2 regions of the Dryocola mayonis genome follow, and region 2 is predicted to be linked to the other one. Evidence: predicted binding sites of a transcription regulator. Region 2 holds the regulator's gene; the other holds the start of a gene.
What was found. Region 2 encodes PhoB, which activates phosphate uptake and scavenging genes when phosphate is short. Its sites were predicted from a motif close to CTGTCATAAAACTGNCNNAT; they were not measured.
Positions count from the first base shown of each region.

Region 1 (7,261 bases), 1.6 Mb from region 2:
CTCGCTGAGCATGCTTTCGGTACAGATTGGGTAATAAAAAAGGCGCGAATTTCGCGCCTTGTCTTATGCCGGGCTTTTATTCAACGAACACGTGCGGATAGAAACGTGAAAGATCCTGAGTGATTAACTCGCGATCTTCACGGATACCGATCCCGGCTGGCCGATCGTTGATAAGCCAGCTGCCAATCAGCGTGTAGCTCTCGCCGAATTTCGGCAGCTGATAGAACTCCTGCACGATCATGCCTTCTTCGCCGTAAGGGCCGTCGACGCGGGCCACTTCCTGGCCGTTTTCGATGATCTTCACGTTCGCCCCCTCGCGGGAGAAAATCGGCTTAACGACGTATTTATCCATCGCCGGATAGTTGTCTTCCGCAAAGTAAGCGGGCAGCAGGTTTGGGTGATGCGGGAACATTTCCCACAGCATCGGCAGCAGCGCTTTGTTGGAGATAATGCTTTTCCAGGCCGGTTCCAGCCAGCGCACGCCAGCGTCTTCAAGCTTGGTGGAGAACATCTCGCGCAGCATGTATTCCCACGGATAGAGCTTAAACAGGTTGCTGATGACCTGATCCTGAAGATCGGTGAACTGGCCTTTTTCACCCAGGCCGATCTCTTCCATGTACAGGAACTCGCTCGCCACTTCGGCTTCAGCGGCGCAGTCCTGCAGGTACTGTACCGTACCGCGATCTTCCACCGTGTCCTGACAGCAGGCGAAATGCACCAGGCTGAAACCGTACTGCTGTTTTAGCTCGGCGAAACGTTCAACGATCTTCTCCTGCAGGCTATTGAACTGATCGCTGCCCGCCGGCAGATTTCCCGCCTGCAGCTGGTCTTCAAGCCAGATCCACTGGAAGAACGCGGCTTCGTAAAGGGAGGTCGGCGTGTCGGCGTTGTTTTCCAGCAGTTTGGGTTCGCCTGCGCCGTCCCAGGCCAGATCGAGGCGGGAGTAAAGCGAAGGCTGTTGGGTACGCCAGGACTGGCGTACAAATTCCCAGGTGTGTTTCGGAATGCGGAATTTAGCCAGCAGCTCATCGCTGCCCACCACTTTCTCCACAACCTGCAAACACATCTGGTGCAACTCGGCGGTGACCTCTTCCAGACGATCAACCTGCGACAGCGTCAGTTTATAATACGCGTCTTCACACCAGTACGGCTCGCCATACATGGTGTGAAAGTTAAAACCATATTCCGTAGCTTTTTCGCGCCAGTCCGGACGCTCGCTAATGGCGACTCTTTCCATAGCCCTTAGCCACCCATTGAACGTGAAGAACCGGTGGCGCTACTGCGCTGCATTGAAGTCTGCTTCGCTACAGACTCGCCAAAGCCGCCGCGTGTGACGGTGCTGGTGGTGGCCGGTTTAGGCGCCAGAGCGGTTTTCGGCACTGAGGCGGTACGCCCCGGCGTTGCCGCGCCGTAGCTTTTGCCGCTGGCGTCGGCATATTTACCGTAGGCCGGGCTTGCCGGGTTTTTAGAGGTAAACAGCGGTTGCTGAGCAAAGCCCGCGCCGCCGCCCATCAGGCGACCCATCATATAGCCCGCCATCAGCGGCATCCAGAAGCTTCCGCTTTGCTGGGCCTGCGCCTGGTTTTCACCCGCCATGCTGGCCTGAGCCGGCGCCTGCTGGCACTGGCCTTCGCCAAATTCGGCGATGCACTCTTCACGGGAAGCGTATTTAGGCGCGGTGCGCTCCGCTTCTTTTAAGGCGTTGTTGTAGGAGGTGGTGCATTCCGCGCTTTTGCCAGGGTTCGCCTGGGCGCAGTCATCCGCGTTCTGGTACATGGAGACGGTTTCGTCGCTCTGTTCACAGCCCGCAAGCATAAAGACCGCGGAAACAGCCAGCGCAACCGGCGTTAAATGTCTGGCGTTCCAGCTTTTGCGGAACGACGCGTGGTTTATAGTTTTTGTCCGTTTCATTTATCTGTCCTGAGCCCAGTAGGTTTGTTGCTTAGGATAGGGGATGAATGGTCGAAATTAAAGCGATGACGAGGGTTTGCAGGGGGATCTTTACGTTGCCTTACGTTCAATGGCGCAGGTTGTGACAGGGGGACGGCAGGCTAAATAATTAAGCCCCGAAAACGGTCTTTTCGGGGCTTACAGCTAAAGCGAAAATAAAGGCAGAAAGCGATCAGTTCCCGAATGGATTACGGGAACGGCTGCCGGTCGCCGTAGCTCTTGCTGGCTGTGCAACAGGCGCGGCCTGAGCGGAAGCGTTGGTGGTGGTCGCAGCGGTATCCGCTGTGTAACCATCGGCGCGTGCGTTCTGCTCCGCGTTTTCTGGCGCAACGCTTTCCGGCGTTGTCGGAACTGGTTTACCCAGGTTCGTATTGAGCGAAACCAAATCCTGCTCGTTAAGCGTGCCCAGAGCCTGCTTGATGTTCAGCTGGTTGATCAGGTAGTTATACCGAGCGTTGGAGAGCTGCTGCTTGGCGTTATACAGATCGGTTGTCGCGTTCAGCACGTCAACGATAGTACGCGTACCTACGGAATAGCCGGCTTCGTTAGCATCCAGCGAGCTTTGCGCAGACACGACGGCCTGTTTGTAAGCATTAATGGTGCTGATGGAGGCATTCACGTTATTGAAGGAGGAGCGAACGTTCTGCACGACGCTGCGGTGCGCGCTTTCGAGCTGTTCACTGGCGCCGACAAAGCTGTACTGCGCTTGTTTGACCTGAGAATTAACCTGGCCGCCCTGATATAACGGCAGGGAGAAGTTCAGACCGATTTTGTTCTGGCCGACGTTGCTGTCGTCATACTGCTGGGTGTTGGTTTTAGAACCGCTGTAGCTGGTATCAGAAACGCCGGTAGAGGCGGTTAAACCTACCGTTGGCATGTGGCCGGTTTGCGCATAGCGAATTTGTTCGCGGGCCAGATCCTGGCTTAAACGAGCCTGCAGCAGGGACAGGTTACGGTTCTCAGCTTCTTTAAGCAGGTTATTGACCGCATCCGGTTTATTCGTTTTGAAAGTGTCTACATTCAAAGATGCCAGCGACGGATAGTAGTTGCCGGTAACCTGGCGGAGTTGTTCCACCGCGTTGTCCAGGTTATTACGCGCCGTGACTTCATTAGCCAGAATAGTGTCGTACTGCGCACGGGCGTTCTGAACGTCGGTAATAGCAACCAGGCCTACGTTAAAACGCTGCGTAGTTTGATCTAACTGACGATAGGTCGCCTGTTTCTGCGCTTCGGTATAAGAAAGCGAGTCAATGGCGTTTAGCACGTTAAAATAGGCCGTCGCGGTGTTCAGGATCAGCGTTTGCTGATCGGTCTGATAGGTCACGTCCTGGATGCCGGCAGATTTTTCCTGCAGCGTCAGCGCGCGCCATTTCGACATATCAAAAATGGTTTGCGTTAAGGATAATGAAGCGCTGGTTCCGCTGGTATTAACACCGTTCTGATCGCGAAAGCCGTTAGTGTAGCTGTAATCTGCACCAAGGCCGAGCTGTGGTAATAACGGGCTGCGTGCTTCGTTGATTTTCTCGAATGCGGCGTCACGGTCTGCGGCGGATTTACGTAAATCCGGGTTGCTAAGACGTGCCTGCTGATAAACCTGCATCAGGTTTTCTGCCTGGCTCATGGCGCTGAAACCCGTTAGGCTCAGACCGATAAGGATTGGGAGCAGTTTCTTCATTTGCATTCCTTGTTGTGAAGCAAAATTGTTTTTGTTAGCGCTGTTTGAGACGAAATATTTGCCGATTCTAACAGAGACGGCCAGCGGGGCGGGTTGGCGTAATGTGCCATCCATCCGGAATTTTCATCAATCTACCACATAGCAAATGAAACGGCAGTCAAACAGGGTTGAAAACGCTCATTTCATTACCATTACCCATCAGGACATCATCATGAGTCAGCCTAAGAATAAGCTTGTCACGTTAGCCAAAAACGATGTTGAAATTATTGCACGGGAAACGCTTTATCGCGGGTTTTTTTCGCTCGATCTTTATCGTTTTCGCCACCGTTTATTCAATGGCGAAATGAGCGGTGAAGTGCGGCGTGAAATTTTTGAACGCGGACATGCGGCGGTGCTGCTACCCTATGACCCTGCGCGTGATGAAGTTGTGCTGATTGAGCAGATTCGAATCGCCGCTTACGACACGAGCGACACGCCGTGGCTGCTTGAGCTGATTGCCGGAATGATTGAAGAAGGCGAAAGCGTCGAGGACGTCGCGCGTCGGGAAGCGGTGGAAGAAGCAGGACTGGTGGTTGGGCGCACAAAACCGGTGCTCAGCTATCTGGCAAGCCCGGGAGGAACCACCGAGCGGTCATCCGTGCTCGTGGGCGAAGTGGATGCCACCGCCGCTGAAGGAATTCACGGCCTGGTGGATGAAAACGAAGATATTCGTGTTCATGTGGTGAGCCGGGAAAAGGCTTACCAGCTGGTAGAAGAGGGGATTATCGACAACGCTGCCTCAGTCATCGCTTTGCAATGGCTGCAGCTGCATTATGAAAAACTGAGAATTGAGTGGAACGATTAACTATGAAGCGCTATACGCCTGACTTTCCTGAAATGATGCGCCTGTGCGAAACCAATTTCGCCCAGCTGCGCCGCCTGCTGCCGCGCAACGATGCGCCAGGCGAAACCGTAACCTATCAGGTTAATAGCGCCCGCTATCGGCTGACCGTCCTTGAATCCACTCGCTACACTACGCTTGTTGAGATAGAGCAAACCGCGCCGAGCGTAAGCTACTGGAGCCTGCCGTCTATGTCCGTCAGGCTTTACCATGACGCGATGGTCGCGGAAGTGTGTTCAAGCCAGCAGATCTTCCGCTTTAAAGCACGTTATGATTATCCTAATAAAAAGTTGCATCAACGCGACGAAAAGCATCAAATTAACCAGTTTCTTGCTGATTGGCTGCGCTACTGTTTGGCGCATGGAGCGATGGCGGTTCCGGTTTGTTAGAGAGTGTGAAACCTAAGGACACCATTTGGAAAGCCTGTTAAATCTTCCTGTGGCCGGTGGGGGCCGTATCAGGATACTGCAAATTACCGATACCCACCTATTCTCTGGAAAGAATGAAACGCTGCTTGGCATCAACACCTGGGAAAGCTACCAGGCGGTGCTGGCGGCCATCCTCGCCGAGAACCGTCACTGCGATCTGATCGTCGCCACCGGGGATCTGGCCCAGGACCACAGCGCGCAGGCCTATCAGCACTTTGCTGAGGGGATCGCGCGAATTGCTGCGCCCTGCGTCTGGCTGCCGGGCAACCACGACTTTCAGCCGGCGATGTACAGCGCGTTGCACGAAGCGGGAATCTCGGCCTCAAAGCTGGTCTATATCGGCAACGGCTGGCAGGTGCTGCTGCTGGACAGCCAGGTCTTTGGCGTGCCGCATGGCGAACTGAGCGAATATCAGCTCGAATGGCTGGAACGTAAATTAGCCGCCGCTCCCGAGCGTCACACTCTCTTGCTGCTCCACCATCATCCTTTGCCCGCGGGCTGCAGCTGGCTCGATCAGCACAGCCTGCGTAACGCGCAGGAGCTCGATAACGTGCTGGTCAATTATCCTCAGGTGAAGGCCCTGCTGTGCGGGCATATTCACCAGGAGTTGGATCTCGACTGGAACGGCCGCCGTATGCTGGCGACGCCTTCCACCTGCGTGCAGTTTAAGCCGCATTGCGCCAACTTCACGTTAGATACTATCGAGCCCGGCTGGCGCTGGCTGGAGCTGCATCCGGACGGCGCCGTCACCACCGAGGTATGCCGTCTGAAGGGCGCAGTATTTAATCCTGATACCGCTTCAGAAGGATACTGATGTCAACGCTACTCTACCTGCACGGCTTTAACAGCTCCCCGCGTTCAGCCAAGGCGACAAGCCTGCAGGCGTGGCTTGCCGGGCACCATCCGCATATAGAAATGGTGGTGCCTCAGCTGCCGCCATATCCTGGCGAAGCCGCAGAGCTGCTGGAGTCGCTGGTGCTTGAGCACGGCGGCGAGCCGCTTGGCGTGGTGGGCTCTTCATTAGGCGGCTACTACGCCACCTGGCTGTCGCAATGCTTTATGCTGCCGGCGGTAGTCGTCAATCCCGCGGTGCGGCCTTTTGAATTGCTGGCGGATTATCTTGGCGCCAACGAGAACCCCTACACCGGCCAGCAATATGTGCTAGAGTCTCGCCATATTTACGATCTTAAAGTCATGCAGGTTGACCCGCTTGAAGCGCCGGATCTCATCTGGCTGCTGCAACAAACGGGTGATGAAGTGCTCGATTACCGCCAGGCGGTGGCTTATTACACCTCCTGTCGCCAGACGGTGGAATCCGGCGGCAATCATGCCTTTGTGGGCTTCGAAGATTATTTCACACAGCTTGTCGACTTCCTCGGTCTGCATTGAGGCCGGGTCGGCCGATTCTCTGTTTCGCTATCTGAACGAATAAACCATGACGCAATCCAGTTATAACGCCGATGCCATTGAGGTACTCACCGGGCTTGAGCCGGTTCGCCGCCGTCCGGGGATGTACACCGACACCACCCGCCCAAACCACCTGGGCCAGGAAGTCATTGATAACAGCGTGGATGAAGCGCTGGCAGGCCATGCTAAGCGTGTTGATGTTATTCTCCATGCCGACCAGTCATTAGAAGTTATCGATGACGGGCGCGGCATGCCGGTAGATATCCACCCGGAAGAAGGGGTGCCCGCGGTCGAGCTGATCCTCTGCCGCCTGCACGCGGGCGGTAAATTCTCCAATAAAAACTATCAGTTCTCCGGCGGTCTGCACGGGGTGGGCATTTCCGTTGTCAACGCCCTGTCCAGACGAGTGGAGGTTACCGTTCGCCGCGATGCGCAGGTCTACAGCATCGCCTTCGAAAACGGCGATAAGGTGCAGGACCTGCAGGTGGTCGGCACCTGCGGCAAACGCAACACCGGCACCAGCGTTCACTTCTGGCCGGACGAAACCTTCTTCGACAGCCCGCGCTTCTCCGTCTCACGCTTAAGCCACCTGCTGAAGGCCAAAGCGGTGCTTTGTCCGGGCGTTGAAATCACCTTTACCGATAAAGTGAATAATACGGAACAGCGCTGGTGCTACCAGGACGGCCTGAAAGACTATCTTAGCGAAGCGGTAAACGGGCTTGTCACGCTGCCGGAAGCGCCATTTATCGGCAACTTCGCCGGCGATACCGAAGAGGTTGACTGGGCGCTGCTCTGGCTGCCGGAAGGCGGCGAGCTGTTGACGGAAAGCTACGTCAACCTGATCCCGACCATGCAGGGCGGTACGCACGTCAACGGCCTGCGTCAGGGCCTGCTTGATGCAATGCGTGAATTCTGCGAATA
Region 1 covers NZ_CP150452.1:3,583,279-3,590,539, reverse strand. Annotated here, with positions in the region: gene ygiD (4,5-DOPA dioxygenase extradiol) at 1-34, shown strand, start outside; gene WLO32_RS17380 (glutathionylspermidine synthase family protein) at 77-1,237, opposite strand; gene WLO32_RS17375 (DUF1190 family protein) at 1,243-1,911, opposite strand; gene tolC (outer membrane channel protein TolC) at 2,123-3,625, opposite strand; gene nudF (ADP-ribose diphosphatase) at 3,837-4,469, shown strand; gene WLO32_RS17360 (DUF1249 family protein) at 4,472-4,894, shown strand; gene cpdA (3',5'-cyclic-AMP phosphodiesterase) at 4,920-5,747, shown strand; gene yqiA (esterase YqiA) at 5,747-6,322, shown strand; gene parE (DNA topoisomerase IV subunit B) at 6,369-7,261, shown strand, end outside.
Region 1: nudF (ADP-ribose diphosphatase) is a predicted target of PhoB. The motif match lies at 3,746-3,765, and genes of this name have one in related genera.

Region 2 (7,261 bases):
CCAGCCTGACGATGCGCTGCTCCATTTCGCACACTTTCTCCAGGTCGTCCGCATGCTGACGCTTGTCTTTATATTGCTGACGCTTTAGCGCCAGCTCCGCATCGCCTTTCGCTAACTGCTCTTCGAGCGTCGCGATCTCCTGCTGCTGCTGTTTTTTATGTTTGAGCAGTGAAACAAGCTGCGGCTGCAGGGTGGCAAGCTGCTGGCGACGGGGGCGAGCGGCGACTAACGCCTGTAGCTGAGCGCTCGCTTCGTCAGCGCTTAGCTTCAGTTCAGCCGCGGGCAAAGCCTGGAGTTTTTGCTGCCCGGCGAGAATATCGCGCTGCAGGGCCTGCAGCTGGGCGGTATCGCGCTGTTGCTGATTAAAGGCCATGCGCCAGCCGGCAAGCTCGGCGCCCCACAGCCGGAAGCGATCGTGCGTTGTCAGCCACTCCTGCAAACGCGCGGTTTCTGCGGCAAGTTCCGCTGTCCTGGCCGCCGCGAACAGCCGCGTTTGCTGGCGGCGCTGCGTCGCCTGTTGTAAGCGAGCGTTTACTTTATCTGCCTGAGCCAGCGTGCTTTGCAAAGCGGCCTGCTGCTCCTGCAGGCGCTGCCAGTGCGGACGCAGCTTCTCGGCGGGCTGGGCCAGCGTCAGTTTTTCCAGCTGCGGGGCGGCGTCCTGCAGGGCCTGGCCCGCGGCGGCAAGGGAAAGTCTGGCCTGGCTATGCCTGCTATCGAGCTGTTCAAGCTGGCTTAACCACTGCTGGTTTAGCTGCAGCTTCTGCTGTTCGGCGAGCAGGTTTTTTTCATCAAGAGTGAGCGCCTGCAAACTTGCGGCCAACTGCTGCTGTTGCTCTTCGTCCAGCAGCGCCACGCCCGCCGCCTGAAGCTGCAGCTGCTCAAGCTGGCCGCGTACGTTTTTGTGATTTTCAAACACCGCGGCGGAGACCAGGCCGTAAATCTCCGTGCCGGTCAGCTCTTCAAGCAGCGAGGCGCGGTCGTTGGCGTCGGCATTTAAAAAGGCGGCGAACTGTCCTTGCGAAAGCATCATTGAGCGGGTGAAGCGGTCGTAATCCAGCCCGGTTAATTTTGCGGTGTACTCAAGCTTGTCTTTAACTTTATCGGCGACGATTTTGCCGGTTGCCACTTCCGCAAGCTCGACGCGCGGGGCCTGAAGATTGCCGTTTACCGCATTGCGCGCGCGGTTCTGGCTCCAGAATGCGCGGTACGCCACGCCTTTGACCTCAAATTCAACTTCCGCCAGGCACTCGGCGGTATCGCGCGTCATTAAATCGTTCTGCGACTGCGAAACCGTATTGAGGCGCGGCGTCTTATGGTAAAGGGCAAGGCAAATGGCGTCTAAAAGCGTGGTTTTCCCCGCGCCCGTTGGGCCGGTGATGGCGAAAAGCCCGTTGCTGGCAAAGGGCTCCAGGGTGAAATCTATCTTCCATTCGCCTTTTAAGGAGTTGAGGTTTTTCAGGCGCAGGCTGAGGATTTTCATGCTTATTCCTCCGTATCCTGCAGGCCGGCGACGGTGCGGGCGAACAGGGTGCGCAGGCGCTGGCCGCGCTCTTCGGTTGTCTCTTCCTGCGCCAGGCGACGCTCAAACACTTCTTCCACGGTCAGCTCGCTCAGGGTTTCTTTATGGCTTTGGGCGAGGACGCGATCGCGCTGTTCCCGGCTGCGGCGCAGCAGCACCACCTCGACCGGCAGGCTTTCCGTCAGCTGCTGAATATGGCGCTGTATATCGTGCAGATATTCATCGGTGGCGATTTCGATATCCAGCCAGACTTTTGGCTCGCAAGACGCATCCCGCCACTGCTCAAGCTGCCGTTCGATTTCGCTCAGCGAGCCTTTTATGACCGCCAGCGGCTGGCTGACGGGCACGGGAAGAGCGGTCACCTCATGCAGCGTGCCTTCGGCAAATTCCACCAGGTATACGCTTTTGGCTTTGCCGGTTTCATCAAAGCTCAGGGAAATGGGCGAGCCGCTGTAGCGGATATGTTCCGTGCCGCCAATCAGCTGCGCACGGTGAATATGCCCGAGGGCGATGTAGTCGGCCGGCGGGAAATTTTGCGCCGGGAAGGCGTCCAGCGTGCCGATGTAGATATCGCGTACGGCGTCCGTTTTGGTCACGCCTACGGTGGTTAAATGGCCGGTGGCGATAATCGGCAGCTTTTGTTCGCCGCGAACGGCCAGCGCGGCGGCGTGGCACTGCTGGTAGTGTTCGGTGATGGCTTCCATTAATGAACGCTGTTTTTCATGGCCGCTAAGCCCCGCCCGGCTGCTTTGAATATCGCGCGGGCGTAAAAATGGAATCGGGCAGAGGATCGCGCCGGGGGTGCCGTCTTTTTTATTCAGCACCAGCGTTTGTTCGCTCGCATCGTGGCGAGCGCTGGCGATAACCGAGGTATTCAGGCAGGCCAGCAGCTCGCGGGACTCGTTGAGCGTGGCGACGGAGTCGTGGTTCCCGGCGAGAACGATTAGCCGGCAGCCGGTGGCTTGCAGCTGCACCACAAAACGGTTGTAAAGCTCGCGGGCGTAGCTCGGCGGCGAGCCGGTATCAAAGATATCGCCCGCAACGATTATCGCATCCACGCTATGCTCGACCGCGGCCCTGCAGCAGCCAGTCGAGAAAAGCCTGATGTTCCGGCCCGCGGCTTTTGGTGTAAAAGTTCTGACCGAGGTGCCAGTCCGATGTGTGGATAATGCGCATAATCCGTCCTGTGGCAAAAAAGCGTGTGGAGATTATAAGGGCAGTCGTCACGAAGGGCACTTCCGCGCGTCATAATTCAAGGCAATACGTCATCTGGCCGTTATTTTTTTCATAAATCTGTCATAAATCTGACGCATACTGTCGCACAAATCAGCAATGGCATTGTTTAAACAGGGCAAAACATGGCGAAGCGTATTTTAGTCGTAGAAGATGAAGCTCCAATCCGTGAGATGGTGAGCTTCGTGCTCGAACAAAACGGTTTTCAGCCAGTAGAAGCGGAAGATTATGACGCCGCCGTGAATCTTCTTATCGAACCTTTCCCCGATCTGATCCTGCTCGACTGGATGCTCCCCGGCGGCTCCGGCATTCAGTTTATTAAGCACCTCAAACGCGAGGCGCTGACCAGAGAAATTCCCGTTATGATGCTGACCGCGCGCGGCGAAGAGGAAGACCGCGTGCGCGGCCTGGAAGTGGGCGCGGATGATTATATCACCAAGCCGTTTTCGCCTAAGGAGCTGGTGGCGCGCATCAAGGCCGTCATGCGCCGTATTTCGCCAATGGCGGTGGAAGAGGTTATTGAAATGCAGGGGCTAAGCCTCGACCCGTCGTCGCACCGCGTGATGACCGGTGAAAATCCTCTTGATATGGGCCCGACGGAGTTTAAGCTTTTACACTTCTTTATGACGCATCCGGAACGGGTTTACAGCCGCGAACAGCTGCTCAATCACGTTTGGGGCACCAACGTGTACGTTGAGGATCGCACGGTGGATGTGCATATCCGACGTTTGCGCAAGGCGCTGGAACTAAGCGGCCATGACCGCATGGTGCAAACGGTACGCGGCACGGGCTATCGCTTCTCGACCCGTTTTTAGTTTCCTTACAGGAGTGTGACGCGTGCTCGAACGCTTGTCATGGAAAAGGCTGGTACTGGAGCTGATGCTCTGCTGTTTACCGGCGGTCATCCTCGGGCTGATTTTTGGCCACCTTCCCTGGTTTTTACTGGCGGCGGTTACCGCTTTGCTGGCCTGGCATTTCTGGAATTTACTGCGCCTTTCCTGGTGGCTGTGGGTCGACCGCAGCATGACGCCGCCGCCGGGGCGGGGCAGCTGGGAACCTTTGCTCTACGGCCTGCATCAGATGCAGCTGCGCAACAAGAAACGGCGTAAGGAGCTGGGAAATCTGATTAAGCGCTTTCGCAGCGGGGCCGAATCGCTGCCGGACGCGGTGGTGCTGACCACGGAAGAAGGAACGATTTTCTGGTGCAACGGCCTGGCGCAGCAGCTGCTCGGGCCTGCGCTGGCCGGACGATAACGGCCAGAATATCCTTAACTTATTGCGCTATCCGGAATTTACCCGCTACTTAACCGATAAAGAATTTACCCGTCCGCTGACCCTGGTGCTGAACAACGGGCGCCACCTGGAGTTTCGCGTGATGTCCTACAGCGAAGAGCAGTGGCTGCTGGTGGCGCGCGACGTGACGCAGATGCACCAGTTGGAAGGCGCAAGGCGCAACTTTTTTGCCAACGTCAGCCATGAGCTGCGCACGCCGCTAACGGTGCTGCAGGGCTACCTGGAGATGATGCAGGACCAGAGCCTGGAAGGGCCGCTGCGGGATAAAGCGCTGGGAACCATGCGCGAGCAGACGTCGCGTATGGAGGGGCTGGTGAAGCAGCTGCTGACGCTATCGCGCATTGAGGCGGCGCCGGCGATGGCGCTGAACGAAAAGATCGACGTGCCGCTGATGCTGCGCGTGGTGGAGCGCGAGGCGCAGACGCTAAGCCAGCAAAAGCAGACGCTGCGGTTTGAGGTCGACCCGGAGCTGAAGGTCTTCGGCAACGAGGAGCAGCTGCGCAGCGCAATTTCGAACCTCGTTTACAACGCCGTGAATCATACACCTGAAGGCACGCATATTACCGTCAGCTGGCAAAAGGCGCCGCAGGGGGCGAAATTCAGCGTGGCGGATAACGGGCCGGGCATCTCGGCGGAGCATATTCCGCGGCTGACGGAGCGTTTCTACCGCGTGGATAAAGCGCGCTCCAGGCAAACGGGCGGCAGCGGGCTGGGGCTTGCAATCGTCAAGCACGCCCTGAGCCACCACGAGGCGCGGCTGGAGATCGAAAGCCGGCCGGGCAAGGGCACCACTTTTTCTTTTGTGCTGCCCGAGCGGCTGATCGTCAGCGAAAAGGCAACGGCTCTGTAACGCAACGGGCGGGTAGCGCTGTGCTTACCCGTCCGGCTTTTGAGTATTTTTTAATCAAATCTGTCAATTTCTCTTTCCAGTCGCCGGTAATTGTGCGTTTTTTGCCCGCCTGTTAACCAAATTTCGTCAGCTGTTGCTAAAATGACCGCATGATGCACCATAATAATTTCCGATAATTGAATTTATCCACTGCATTTGTGGTTAATTTAAGGATATCAATCTGGTTTCCCGATCCCTTCTTGTCTTCAAACGCTATAAGCGTTTTAATTGCGCCCCTGGTGTTACCAGACCGACTGAATTTGCGTGGTAATTCGACCAACTATTCTTCGCCGCCGATCGGGATCAGTATTTTCCGCTGTCGATAACTGGATACGCCACTTTTTTGCCATGCTGTACGGCAGAGAAATTTGAAAAAACTCAACACCACACATCCACAGGCTGCAATTATTTTATGACCCATCATTTAAAATCTCGCGACATCATCGCTTTGGGCTTCATGACCTTTGCGTTATTTGTCGGCGCGGGCAATATCATTTTCCCTCCGATGGTTGGCTTACAGGCCGGCGAACACGTCTGGATGGCCTCGCTTGGCTTCCTGGTGACCGCCGTGGGTCTGCCGGTTCTGACCATTGTCGCCATTGCCCGCGTGGGCGGCGGTATTGACAGCCTGAGCTCGCCGATTGGCCGTCGCGCAGGCGTGCTGCTGGCCACCATTTGCTATCTGGCCGTCGGCCCGCTGTTCGCCACGCCGCGCACCGCGACCGTTTCTTTTGAGGTGGGCATCGCGCCCCTGACGGGAACGGGCGAACTGCCGCTGTTTATCTACAGCCTTATCTATTTCGCCATGGTTATCGGCATCTCCCTGTATCCGGGCAAGCTGCTTGATACCGTCGGGCACGTGCTGGCGCCGGTGAAAATCGTCGCGCTTCTGGTGCTGGCCGCCGGCGCCGTGCTGTGGCCTGCGGGCGGCATCAGCACCGCCACCGAAGCCTATCAGAATGCCGCGTTTTCCAACGGCTTCGTGAACGGTTACCTGACGATGGATACCCTGGCTTCGCTGGTGTTCGGCATAGTTATCGTCAACGCGGCCCGCTCGCGCGGCGTCACCGAGTCCCGCCTGCTGACGCGCTACACCATCTGGGCCGGCCTGATTGCCGGCGTTGGCCTGACGCTTATCTATCTGGCGCTGTTCCGCCTGGGTTCCGACAGCGCCACGCTCGTTGCCGATCAGAACGCCAACGGCGCCGCGATCCTGCATGCCTACGTGGCCCATACCTTCGGCGGCGCGGGCAGCTTCTTCCTGGCCGCGCTGATTTTCCTCGCCTGCATGGTGACGGCGGTCGGCCTGACCTGCGCCTGCGCCGAGTTCTTCAGCCAGTATCTGCCGCTGTCCTATCGCGCGCTGGTGTTTATCCTTGGCCTGTTCTCGATGGTGGTGTCGAACCTCGGCCTGAGCCACCTGATTCAGGTTTCTATTCCCGTCCTGACGGCCATTTATCCGCCGTGTATCGCGCTGGTGGTGCTGAGCTTCACCCGTCCGTGGTGGCACAACTCAACGCGCGTGATAGCGCCGGCGATGCTCATCAGCACAATGTTTGGTATCATTGACGGGATCAAGGCCTCGGCCGTTAGCGATATGCTGCCGGCGTGGACGGCGCGTCTGCCGCTGGCCGATCAGGGCCTGGCGTGGGTATTGCCGACCCTGGCGATGGTGATAATCGCCGTGGTCTGGGACCGCGCAGCAGGGCGACGAGTGGTCTCAAACGCCCACTAAAAATTTGTGTGTTGTTTAACCACGGGGCTGCGCTCCGTGGTTTTTTATTTGTTGAGAGTGATTTGGTACGATGGAAAACAAGAATAAGCTCAAGCGCGGCTTGAGCACTCGGCACATTCGCTTTATGGCGCTGGGTTCGGCGATTGGTACGGGGCTGTTTTACGGCTCGGCGGACGCCATCAAAATGGCGGGGCCAAGCGTATTATTGGCCTACATTATCGGCGGCGTGGCGGCATATATCATCATGCGCGCGCTGGGCGAGATGTCGGTGCATAACCCTGCAGCGAGTTCGTTTTCCCGCTATGCGCAGGATAACCTGGGGCCGCTTGCGGGCTATATCACCGGCTGGACGTACTGTTTCGAGATTCTGATTGTTGCCATCGCCGACGTGACCGCATTCGGCATTTATATGGGCGTCTGGTTCCCGGCGGTGCCGCACTGGATCTGGGTGCTTAGCGTGGTGCTGATTATCTGCGCCATCAACCTGATGAGCGTGAAGGTATTTGGCGAGCTGGAGTTCTGGTTCTCGTTCTTTAAAGTCGCCACCATTATCATCATGATCGTGGCCGGCATCGGCATCATCTTTTGGGGC
Region 2 covers NZ_CP150452.1:944,540-951,800, forward strand. Annotated here, with positions in the region: partial or broken gene sbcC (exonuclease subunit SbcC) at 1-1,480, opposite strand, end outside; partial or broken gene sbcD (exonuclease subunit SbcD) at 1,483-2,695, opposite strand; gene phoB (phosphate response regulator transcription factor PhoB) at 2,878-3,567, shown strand; partial or broken gene phoR (phosphate regulon sensor histidine kinase PhoR) at 3,590-4,895, shown strand; gene brnQ (branched-chain amino acid transporter carrier protein BrnQ) at 5,347-6,669, shown strand; gene proY (proline-specific permease ProY) at 6,740-7,261, shown strand, end outside.